DNA from 2 places in the Micromonospora sp. BL1 genome. Region 2 is predicted to be linked to the other one. Evidence: predicted binding sites of a transcription regulator. Region 2 holds the regulator's gene; the other holds the start of a gene.

Region 1 (4,161 bases), on a different contig from region 2:
CGTGACGAGCTTCTCCGGCGGGTACGCGCGCTGGCCGCGCGGCGGGACTCCTTCGACGGCGGCTTCGCCTTCGATCACCTCTGCGCCGACTGAACCGTCCTCGCCGGCGACGACGGCGACTTTCGATTTTTTTTTCCGATCTCCGGTTGAACCTTCGCCGACGGCGCTCCGTACCTCATCGGGAATGGACGCAGATCTTCCCCGCCGCGCCGCCGACGGCGCGGAGACGGTGCGGAAAGGGCATCGTCGGCCATTGACGTGCGACCGAGCGTCGCAGTGATCTCACACCCCGAATTCGTCGGTCCGCCGGGATCACCAGTCAACTACCGGATCGAGAAGGAGAGCAATTCGATGCGCAGGTCCACACGGGCGCGCCGGTCATCCGGTAACGCGCGGAGCAAGCGGTTGCTGGCGGTTGTCGGCACGCTCGCGGTCTTCGGCGGCATCGTCGCCGTCACCCAGATCTCGTCCGCCCAGGACCGGCGGACGACCACCCGCGCCGCGTCGGCGTCCTGCGTGCCCGCGAGCCCGGGCGCGACCGCCCCGAACGGCCAGGGCAGCACCACCCGCACCTGGCAGAACGGCCGCTGGGTCCGCAGTCACTGGGGCGACGGCCAGATGTCACCGGCCGAGTGCCAGCAGACCAACGCGGGCGGCGCCGGCGCGGGCACCCCGACCGTGGCCTGCCCGGACGTCCGCGGCCGGCTGCCGCAGGTGCCCGACCGGGCGCGCGCCGAGGTGGACCGCACCCTGGCGCTGCTGGAGTCGCAGATCGCCGACGCGAACCGGCGGCTCGCCGCGGACGGCCGCAACGGCGGCGACTTCATCAACAACGCGATCCTGCGTCCGCTCGCGGACAAGCGCACCGCGGCGCTCAACCGGATCGCCACCGCCATCGGCCGGGTCGCCCAGCGCCCGCAGGGCCTGGACCAGCTCGCCCAGTGCGCGCTGACCGACACTCCCGGCACCGGCGGCGGCCAGAACGGCGGCAACAACAACGGCGGCAACAACGGGGGCCAGAACGGCGGCCAGAACGGCGGCGGGAACAACAACGGCGGTGGCCAGAACAACGGCGGCGGCAACGGCCTGAACGTGCTCGCCAAGGACTGCTCCGGCAGCCAGCTCCAGGCGCACGACGGTTTCCAGAACGGCAACCGGTGCGTGAGCACCGCATTCGGTGAGGTGGGCGCCGCGGCGAACAACCCGTCGCTGCTGATCACGCAGTTCCCGAACCAGGTGCGGCGCAACCAGCCGTTCACGCTCCGGGTCACCACCAAGAACCTGGTGCGCGACCGCTTCCTCGCCGCCGGCCAGGGTGGCTACTACCTGGAGAGCTCGCTGCTCAACGGTCAGGGCCTGGTACGCGGTCACTTCCACACCGCCTGCCGGATGCTCGGCAGCACCCGGCAGCCTCCGAACCCGCAGGACGTGCCGGCCTTCTTCGTCGCCACCGAGGACGGGCGGGGCGGTGATCAGCCGGACGACGTGCTGATCCAGATCCCGGGCCTGGCGCAGTCGGGCGTGGCGCAGTGCGCGGTCTGGGCCGGTGACGGCTCGCACCGCATCCCGATGATGGAGCGGGCCAACCAGACCCCCGCCATCGACGTGGTGCGCATCCGGGTCAACTGAGCCGGCGAACGGCCGCGGCCGTCCGGGGGACTTCTCCGGGCGGCCGCGGCCGTTCCCGCGTACGGCACGGTGGGAGGTGATCCCGGAAGAAATTTCGTGCCGGCGGTATCCAGCCGGATGAAAAGCGCCGACCACAGAAAGCCGATCGGGGCCACACCGATTTCTCAGCGTGACCCCGGGATGCCCGACGGTGAACCGGTGACGGTCAGCGGTTCTTGTACGCCTCGACCACCGACACCGGGATGCGCCCGCGCTCGGAAATCTCGAACCCGTTCTTGGCGGCCCATTCCCGGATGGCGCGGTTCTGCTCGCGGTCCATTCCCGAGGTGCTCGGCCGGGAGGTGCGGCGGGCGCCGCGGGTGACCTCGGTCGCTCCCCGGCCGATTCGCCTGCCAGCGCTGATGTACGGATCCAGCGCCTTGCGCAGGACGCCCGCGTTCTCGTCGGAGACGTCGATCGTGTACGCCACGCCGTCCAGGCTGAACTCGACGGTCCGATCGGCCTTTCCGCCGTCGAGGTCGTCGGTCAGAACGGTGATTACTTTCCTTGCCATCGCCATTACTCCCTGTGTCGGGCGGGGTGTGGCTAAGAGTTTGACCTACCGCGCGGTAATTCCGCAACAATAGTCGGCTGTTTCCATTCGGCGGGTCGCGGTAAACGGTGCCGCCATTGGGTGCGCGGCGCGGGAACGAGGCGCTCGAGAGTGGCGTGGGTCACAACCCGGAACAAGGGACACGTTTTGTTACTTGAGCCAGACACGCTCAACCAACGTGATGGCAGGTGTTCGATGGCAACTCTTCCGGTACTTCCTCTGACCGACGCCGTCCTGCTGCCCGGGATGGTCATCCCGGTGACCCTCGACCCGACCACCCAGGCCGCCGTCGACGCGGCGCGCGCCACCGGCGACAAGGAACTCCTGGCCGTACCCCGCATCGACGGCGAGTACGGCTCCGTCGGCGTGGTCGCCACGATCGAGAAGGTGGGCCGGCTGCCGAGCGGCGAGCCGGCGGCGGTCATCCGCGGTCTGGCCCGCGCCCGTATCGGCTCCGGCGTGCCCGGCCCCGGCGCCGCGCTCTGGGTCGAGGCGACCGCACTCGACGAGCCCGCACCGGCGGGCCGCGCCCGGGAACTCGCCCGCGAGTACCGCGCGCTCATGACGTCCGTGCTGCAACAGCGCGGCGCCTGGCAGGTGATCGACGCCATGGAGCGGATGACCGACCTGTCCGAGCTGGCCGACTCGGCCGGTTACGCGCCCTGGCTCAGCCTGACGCAGAAGACCGAACTGCTCGCCGCGCCGGACGTCACCGCCCGGCTGGAACTGCTCGTCGGCTGGGTGAAGGAACACCTGGCCGAGCAGGAGGTCACCGAGCAGATCAACAGCGACGTCCGCGAAGGGCTGGAGAAGTCCCAGCGGGAGTTCCTGCTCCGCCAGCAGCTCGCCGCGATCCGCAAGGAACTCGGCGAGGACGAGCCGGACGGCTCCGCCGACTACCGCTCCCGGGTGGAGTCCGCCGACCTGCCGGAGAAGGTACGCGAGGCGGCGCTGCGCGAGGTCGGCAAGCTGGAGCGGGCAAGCGACGCCTCACCCGAGGCGGGCTGGATCCGCACCTGGCTGGACACCGTCCTGGAGATGCCGTGGAGCACGCGTACCCAGGACAACACGGACCTGGCCGCGGCCCGGGCCGTGCTCGACGCCGACCACGCCGGCCTGGCCGACGTGAAGGACCGCATCCTGGAGTACCTCGCGGTGCGCAACCGGCGCGCGGAGCGCAACCTCGGCGTGGTCGGCGGACGCGGCTCCGGCGCGGTGCTGGCCCTGGCCGGCCCGCCCGGTGTCGGCAAGACCAGCCTCGGCGAGTCGGTCGCCCGGGCGCTGGGCCGCAACTTCGTCCGCGTCTCCCTCGGCGGTGTCCGGGACGAGGCGGAGATCCGCGGCCACCGGCGCACCTACGTCGGCGCGCTGCCCGGCCGGATCGTGCGGGCGCTGCGCGAGGCCGGCTCGATGAACCCGGTCGTGCTGCTCGACGAGGTCGACAAGCTGGCCGCCGGCTACTCCGGTGACCCGGCGGCGGCCCTGCTGGAGGTGCTCGACCCGGCGCAGAACCACACGTTCCGCGACCACTACCTGGAGGTCGACCTCGACCTGTCCGACGTGCTGTTCCTGGCCACCGCCAACGTGGTCGAGGCGATCCCCGGCCCGCTGCTGGACCGGATGGAACTCGTCGCGCTGGACGGCTACACCGAGGACGAGAAGGTCGCCATCGCCCGGGACCACCTGCTGCCCCGGCAGCGGGACCGGGCCGGGCTGACCGCCGACGAGGTCGACGTCGCCGACGAGGCGCTGGCGCTGATCGCGGGCGAGTACACCCGGGAGGCCGGCGTCCGGCAGCTCGAACGGGCCCTCGCGAAGATCCTGCGCAAGGTCGCCGTCGCGCTCGCCGAGGACGCCGCGCCGGTGCACGTCGACGCCGGCAACCTGGCCCGCTACCTGGGCCGGCCGAAGTTCACCCCGGAGTCGGCCGAGCGGACCGC
Region 2 (4,161 bases):
CGCCGGTGTCGCGGCCAAGCTCCAGGTGTCCGCGGCGGTCGGTGCGTTCCTGGTGGGCATCGCGCTGTCCGGGCCGGTGGCGCACCACGCGACCGAGCTACTCTCCCCGCTGCGTGACCTGTTCGCCGCGGTCTTCTTCGTGTTCTTCGGGCTGGTGACCAACCCGCTGGACATGCCGCCGGTACTGCTGCCCGCGCTGCTGCTGGCAGTGGTGACCATGGCGACGAAGGTGGCCACCGGCTACCTGGCCGCCCGCCGGGCCGGGATCGCCGAGCCCGGACGTTGGCGGGCCGGCCTGGCGCTGACCCCGCGCGGCGAGTTCTCCATCGTCATCGCCGGGCTGGCCGTCGCGGCCATCTACCCGGTGGAGCCGAAGCTCGCCGCGCTCGCCACCGCGTACGTGTTGATCACGGTGGTGACCGGGCCGCTGCTCGCCCGGCTGCCCGACACCCCGTGGTTCAAGCAGTGGCTGCGCAGCCGCGCCGCCGCCGCACGGCCGCCCGCGCCGCTACCCCTGGCCGCCGGCGACTGACCCGGTGCCGGGCCGGATCAGCCGTGGGGCAGATCCGGCCCGGCGTTGTCAAATTGATCCCGGGAAGGTCTACCCCTGCTCCGTCCAACCGCGTTAACGTTTCGGCCCAGCAGCCAGGGTCCGCGGGTGGCCTGCGCCCCCGCCAGCGCAAGCGGAAGGTCGGCCGGTGAGCGTGCAGGAAGAGACGTTCCGCGGCTTCGCCAATCCGGTCGATCCCTCGCCCGCCGAGCTTCGGGCGTGGGCCTATCAACCGGATTCGGTGCCGCTGACCTCGATGCCGCCCGACTGGGACCTGCTGGTCGCCGGTGACCACCTGGTGCAGACGCTGTTCGATCTGGCGATGGACCAGGGCTGCCCGGCGCGGCGGTTCACGCTGCACTGCCTCTACATCTACGCCGCCGACGGCATCCGGACGAACTTCCGCGCCCACCCCAAGCGCCGGTTCCGCAAGCTGGTCGAGCAGGCCGAGAAGTCCGGCGACGACCTGATGCGCAACTGGGCGCACAACAGCCGGGTGCTGCTCGCCCGGCCGGATCTCTTCGTCTACCGGGACTGGTGCGAGGGCGGCCTGGTCCGCGAGAACCGCCGCCTCTGACGGCCGCCCTGAACAGCCTCGGCACGGCGAACGGGCCGGGATCCCCCGTGGATCCCGGCCCGCACGTCGGCGGATCGTCAGGTCGACCCGCCCTGCTTCTTGCGCCGCTCGTCGTCCCGCGCCCGGTCCACGCCGTGGTCCGTCTGGTCGGCGAAGCGCCCTTCCTTGACCTTGTCGCTGAAGCGTCCCTCGGTGACCCGGTCGAACCGCTCGCGGACGTTCTCGGCCACCTTCTCCAGCCGTTCCTCCGCGCGCTCGGCCACCTTCTTCGCCGGTTCCGTCATGACTCCCCCCGCCAGCCCGGAATCCGCTTTGGGGCTTTTGCCCCTGCGGAAAAGCGTAGTTGACCCCACCCTGCCGTACGCCGCTTTCCCCTGACCCGGCCCGCGAACCGCCCGGGGGACGACGAAGGCCGGCGCGGCCCCGGGGGAGCGGGGCGCGCCGGCCTTCAGGTACGAGGTCAGCGGTCGGGAGCGCGGCGCGGACGCCAGACGACGAGCGCGGTGGACGTGCGGTTGGTGGGCACGAGGTCGCCACGGGGGAAGCCGCCGAGCGACTCCAGCTCGGCGATCCGCCGGTACGCGGCGTCGAGTTCCGCCTCCAGCCGGGCCACCCGCTGCTGCGCCTCTTCGAGCAGCCGCTCCAGCGCGATGATCCGCTTGACCCCGGCCAGGTTGATCCCGTCGTCCTGGCTGAGCCGCTGCACCTCGCGGAGCAGCACCACGTCCCGGACGCTGTACCGGCGACCGCCACCGGACGCCCGGCCGGCCTGCACCAGGCCCAGCCGGTCGTACTGGCGCAGCGTCTGGGGGTGCATCCCCGCCATCCGCGCGGCCACCGAGATCATCAAGACCTTGGCCTCGTAGGCCGGGTCACCCGAGCCGACGTACTCCTCCGACATGCCCGCTCACCTCCGCTGCCGACCTCAACTGAATCGACGTACCCGCGCGTCGAGATGTTCCCGCGCGGCGGGCGGAGTCTGCGCCGCGAAGGTCTCCAGCGCCGCCCGCGCCTCGTCCGACACCTTCGCCGGGACCACCACGTCGAGCGTGACCAGCAGGTCACCGGCGCGGCCGTCCTTGCGTACGACGCCCTTGCCGCGGGCGCGCAGCACCCGCCCGCTGGGCGTACCCGGTGGCACCCGCAGGGTCACCGTCCCGTCCAGGGTCGGTACGCGCAGGTCCGTGCCGAGAACCGCCTCGGCGTACGTGATCGGGACGGTCAGGGTCAGGTCGTCCCCGGTACGCCCGAACAGCTCGTCCGGGCGGACCTTCACCTGTACGAACAGGTCACCCGCCGCACCGCCCCGCTCGCCGGGCTCACCCCGGCCGGCCAGGCGGATCCGCTGCCCGTCGGCCACACCGGCCGGGAAGCGCACGTTCAGCGTGCGGGTCTTGGTGACCCCGCCGGTGCCGTGGCACTCCGGGCACTTCTCCTCGACGATCGTGCCGACGCCCTGGCAGTTGCGGCACGGCTCGGAGAAGCTGAACGACCCCTGGTTGCGAGTGGTCACCCCGGCGCCGTGGCAGACCGGGCAGGCCACCGGCTGGGTGCCGGGCTTCGCGCCGTTGCCGTGGCAGGTGTCGCAGACCCCGGGAGCGCGCAGCGTCAGCGGCAGCGTGACGCCGCGTACCGCGTCTTCGAAGTCGAGCGCCACCTCGGTCTCGACGTCCCGGCCGCGGGCCGGGCCGCGCGGACGCGCCGGGCCACCGCCGCCTCCGCCGCCGGAGAAGATCGAGCTGAACAGGTCGGTGAAGCCGCCGCCGCTGAACCGGTTGTCGCCGGCGCCGGCGCCGCCGCCGAACAGGTCGGAGACGTCGAACGGCATGCCGCCCGGCTGGCCCGCGCCGCGGGCGCTGCGCCGGAAGGCGCCGGAGCCGAACAGCGAGCGCATCTCGTCGTACTCGCGGCGCTTCTTCTCGTCACCGAGCACCGCGTACGCCTCGGAGACGGTCTTGAACCGCTCCTCCGCGCCGGTGTCGCCGGGGTTGTGGTCCGGGTGCGACTCCCGGGCCAACTTGCGGTACGCCTTCTTGATCTCGTCCGAGGAGGCGGACTTGTCCACGCCCAACGCGGCGTAGTAGTCCTTCTCGATCCAGTCCTTGGAACTCACCGGTCCACCCCCTTCCACGGGTCGAATCCCGGTCGTCCCGCCCGCCCGGTGCGGGCGGGCGGGACGTCACGGGTCGGCACTACTCCGGGTCCGCGACCGCGACCATGGCGGGCCGCAGCAGCCGCTCGCCGAGCTGGTAGCCGCGCCGCATGACCTGCACGCAGGTCGGCTCCGTCACGTCGGCGGAGGTCTGGTGCGCCACCGCCTCGTGCCGGGTCGGGTCGAACGGGTCACCCTTCTCGCCGAACGCGGTCAGGCCGAACTTCGTGAGCGCGCCGGTGAGCTGCTCGGCCACGCTGCCGAACGGGCCCACCAGGTCGCCGTGCTCGCGGGCCCGGTCCAGGTCGTCGAGGATCGGCAGCAGCGCGGTGAGCACAGCCCCGGTGGCCTGCTCCTGGACCAGGTTGCGGTCCCGGTCGACCCGCTTGCGGTAGTTGGCGTACTCCGCGGTCACCCGCTGGAGGTCGCGGGTGCGCTCCTCCAGGTCGGTGCGGAGCGACTCCAGCTCGGCACCGAGCGGCGCGTCCGTGCCGGTCCCGCCCTTCGGCTCGGCGGGCGAGTCGACCACGGTCGGACCGCCGACCTCGGCCTCGCCGCCGATCTCGTCGACCACGACCTCGGCCTCCTCGACCAGCCCTTCGGCGGGCGCGTCGGCGGCCGCGTCGGCCGCCGAGGCGTCGTTCGCCGGCTGCTCGGTCACCTTGCCGAGCTTGCGCTTGTCGCGGATGACGACCCGGGGTTCGTCGCCGGTGTCCTTGCCGGCGCCCGGCGCCGACCCGGTGGCACCCGGGTCGGCCGCTCGTGGCTTGTCCGTCATGCGGTTACCTCATCCCTCTGCCGTGCGAATCGTGTCCGGGACCGGAAGTCACTTCTTGTCCTCGTCCACGATCTCCGCGTCGACCACGTCGTCGTCGCCACCGG

What was found. Region 2 encodes HspR, which represses chaperone genes until heat shock. Its sites were predicted from a motif close to TTGAGTNNNNNNNACTCAA; they were not measured.
Region 1: lon (endopeptidase La) is a predicted target of HspR. The motif match lies at 2,376-2,394, and genes of this name have one in related genera.

Annotation. Positions count from the first base shown of each region.
Region 1 covers NZ_RCVK01000316.1:9,785-13,945, reverse strand. Annotated here, with positions in the region: gene EAD96_RS23845 (DUF2726 domain-containing protein) at 1-93, shown strand, start outside; gene EAD96_RS23840 (hypothetical protein) at 406-1,629, shown strand; gene EAD96_RS23835 (Lsr2 family protein) at 1,835-2,182, opposite strand; gene lon (endopeptidase La) at 2,417-4,161, shown strand, end outside.
Region 2 covers NZ_RCVK01000303.1:5,224-9,384, forward strand. Annotated here, with positions in the region: gene EAD96_RS22780 (cation:proton antiporter) at 1-532, shown strand, start outside; gene EAD96_RS22785 (hypothetical protein) at 699-1,127, shown strand; gene EAD96_RS22790 (hypothetical protein) at 1,205-1,411, opposite strand; gene EAD96_RS22795 (heat shock protein transcriptional repressor HspR) at 1,588-2,028, opposite strand; gene dnaJ (molecular chaperone DnaJ) at 2,053-3,240, opposite strand; gene grpE (nucleotide exchange factor GrpE) at 3,320-4,057, opposite strand; gene dnaK (molecular chaperone DnaK) at 4,106-4,161, opposite strand, start outside.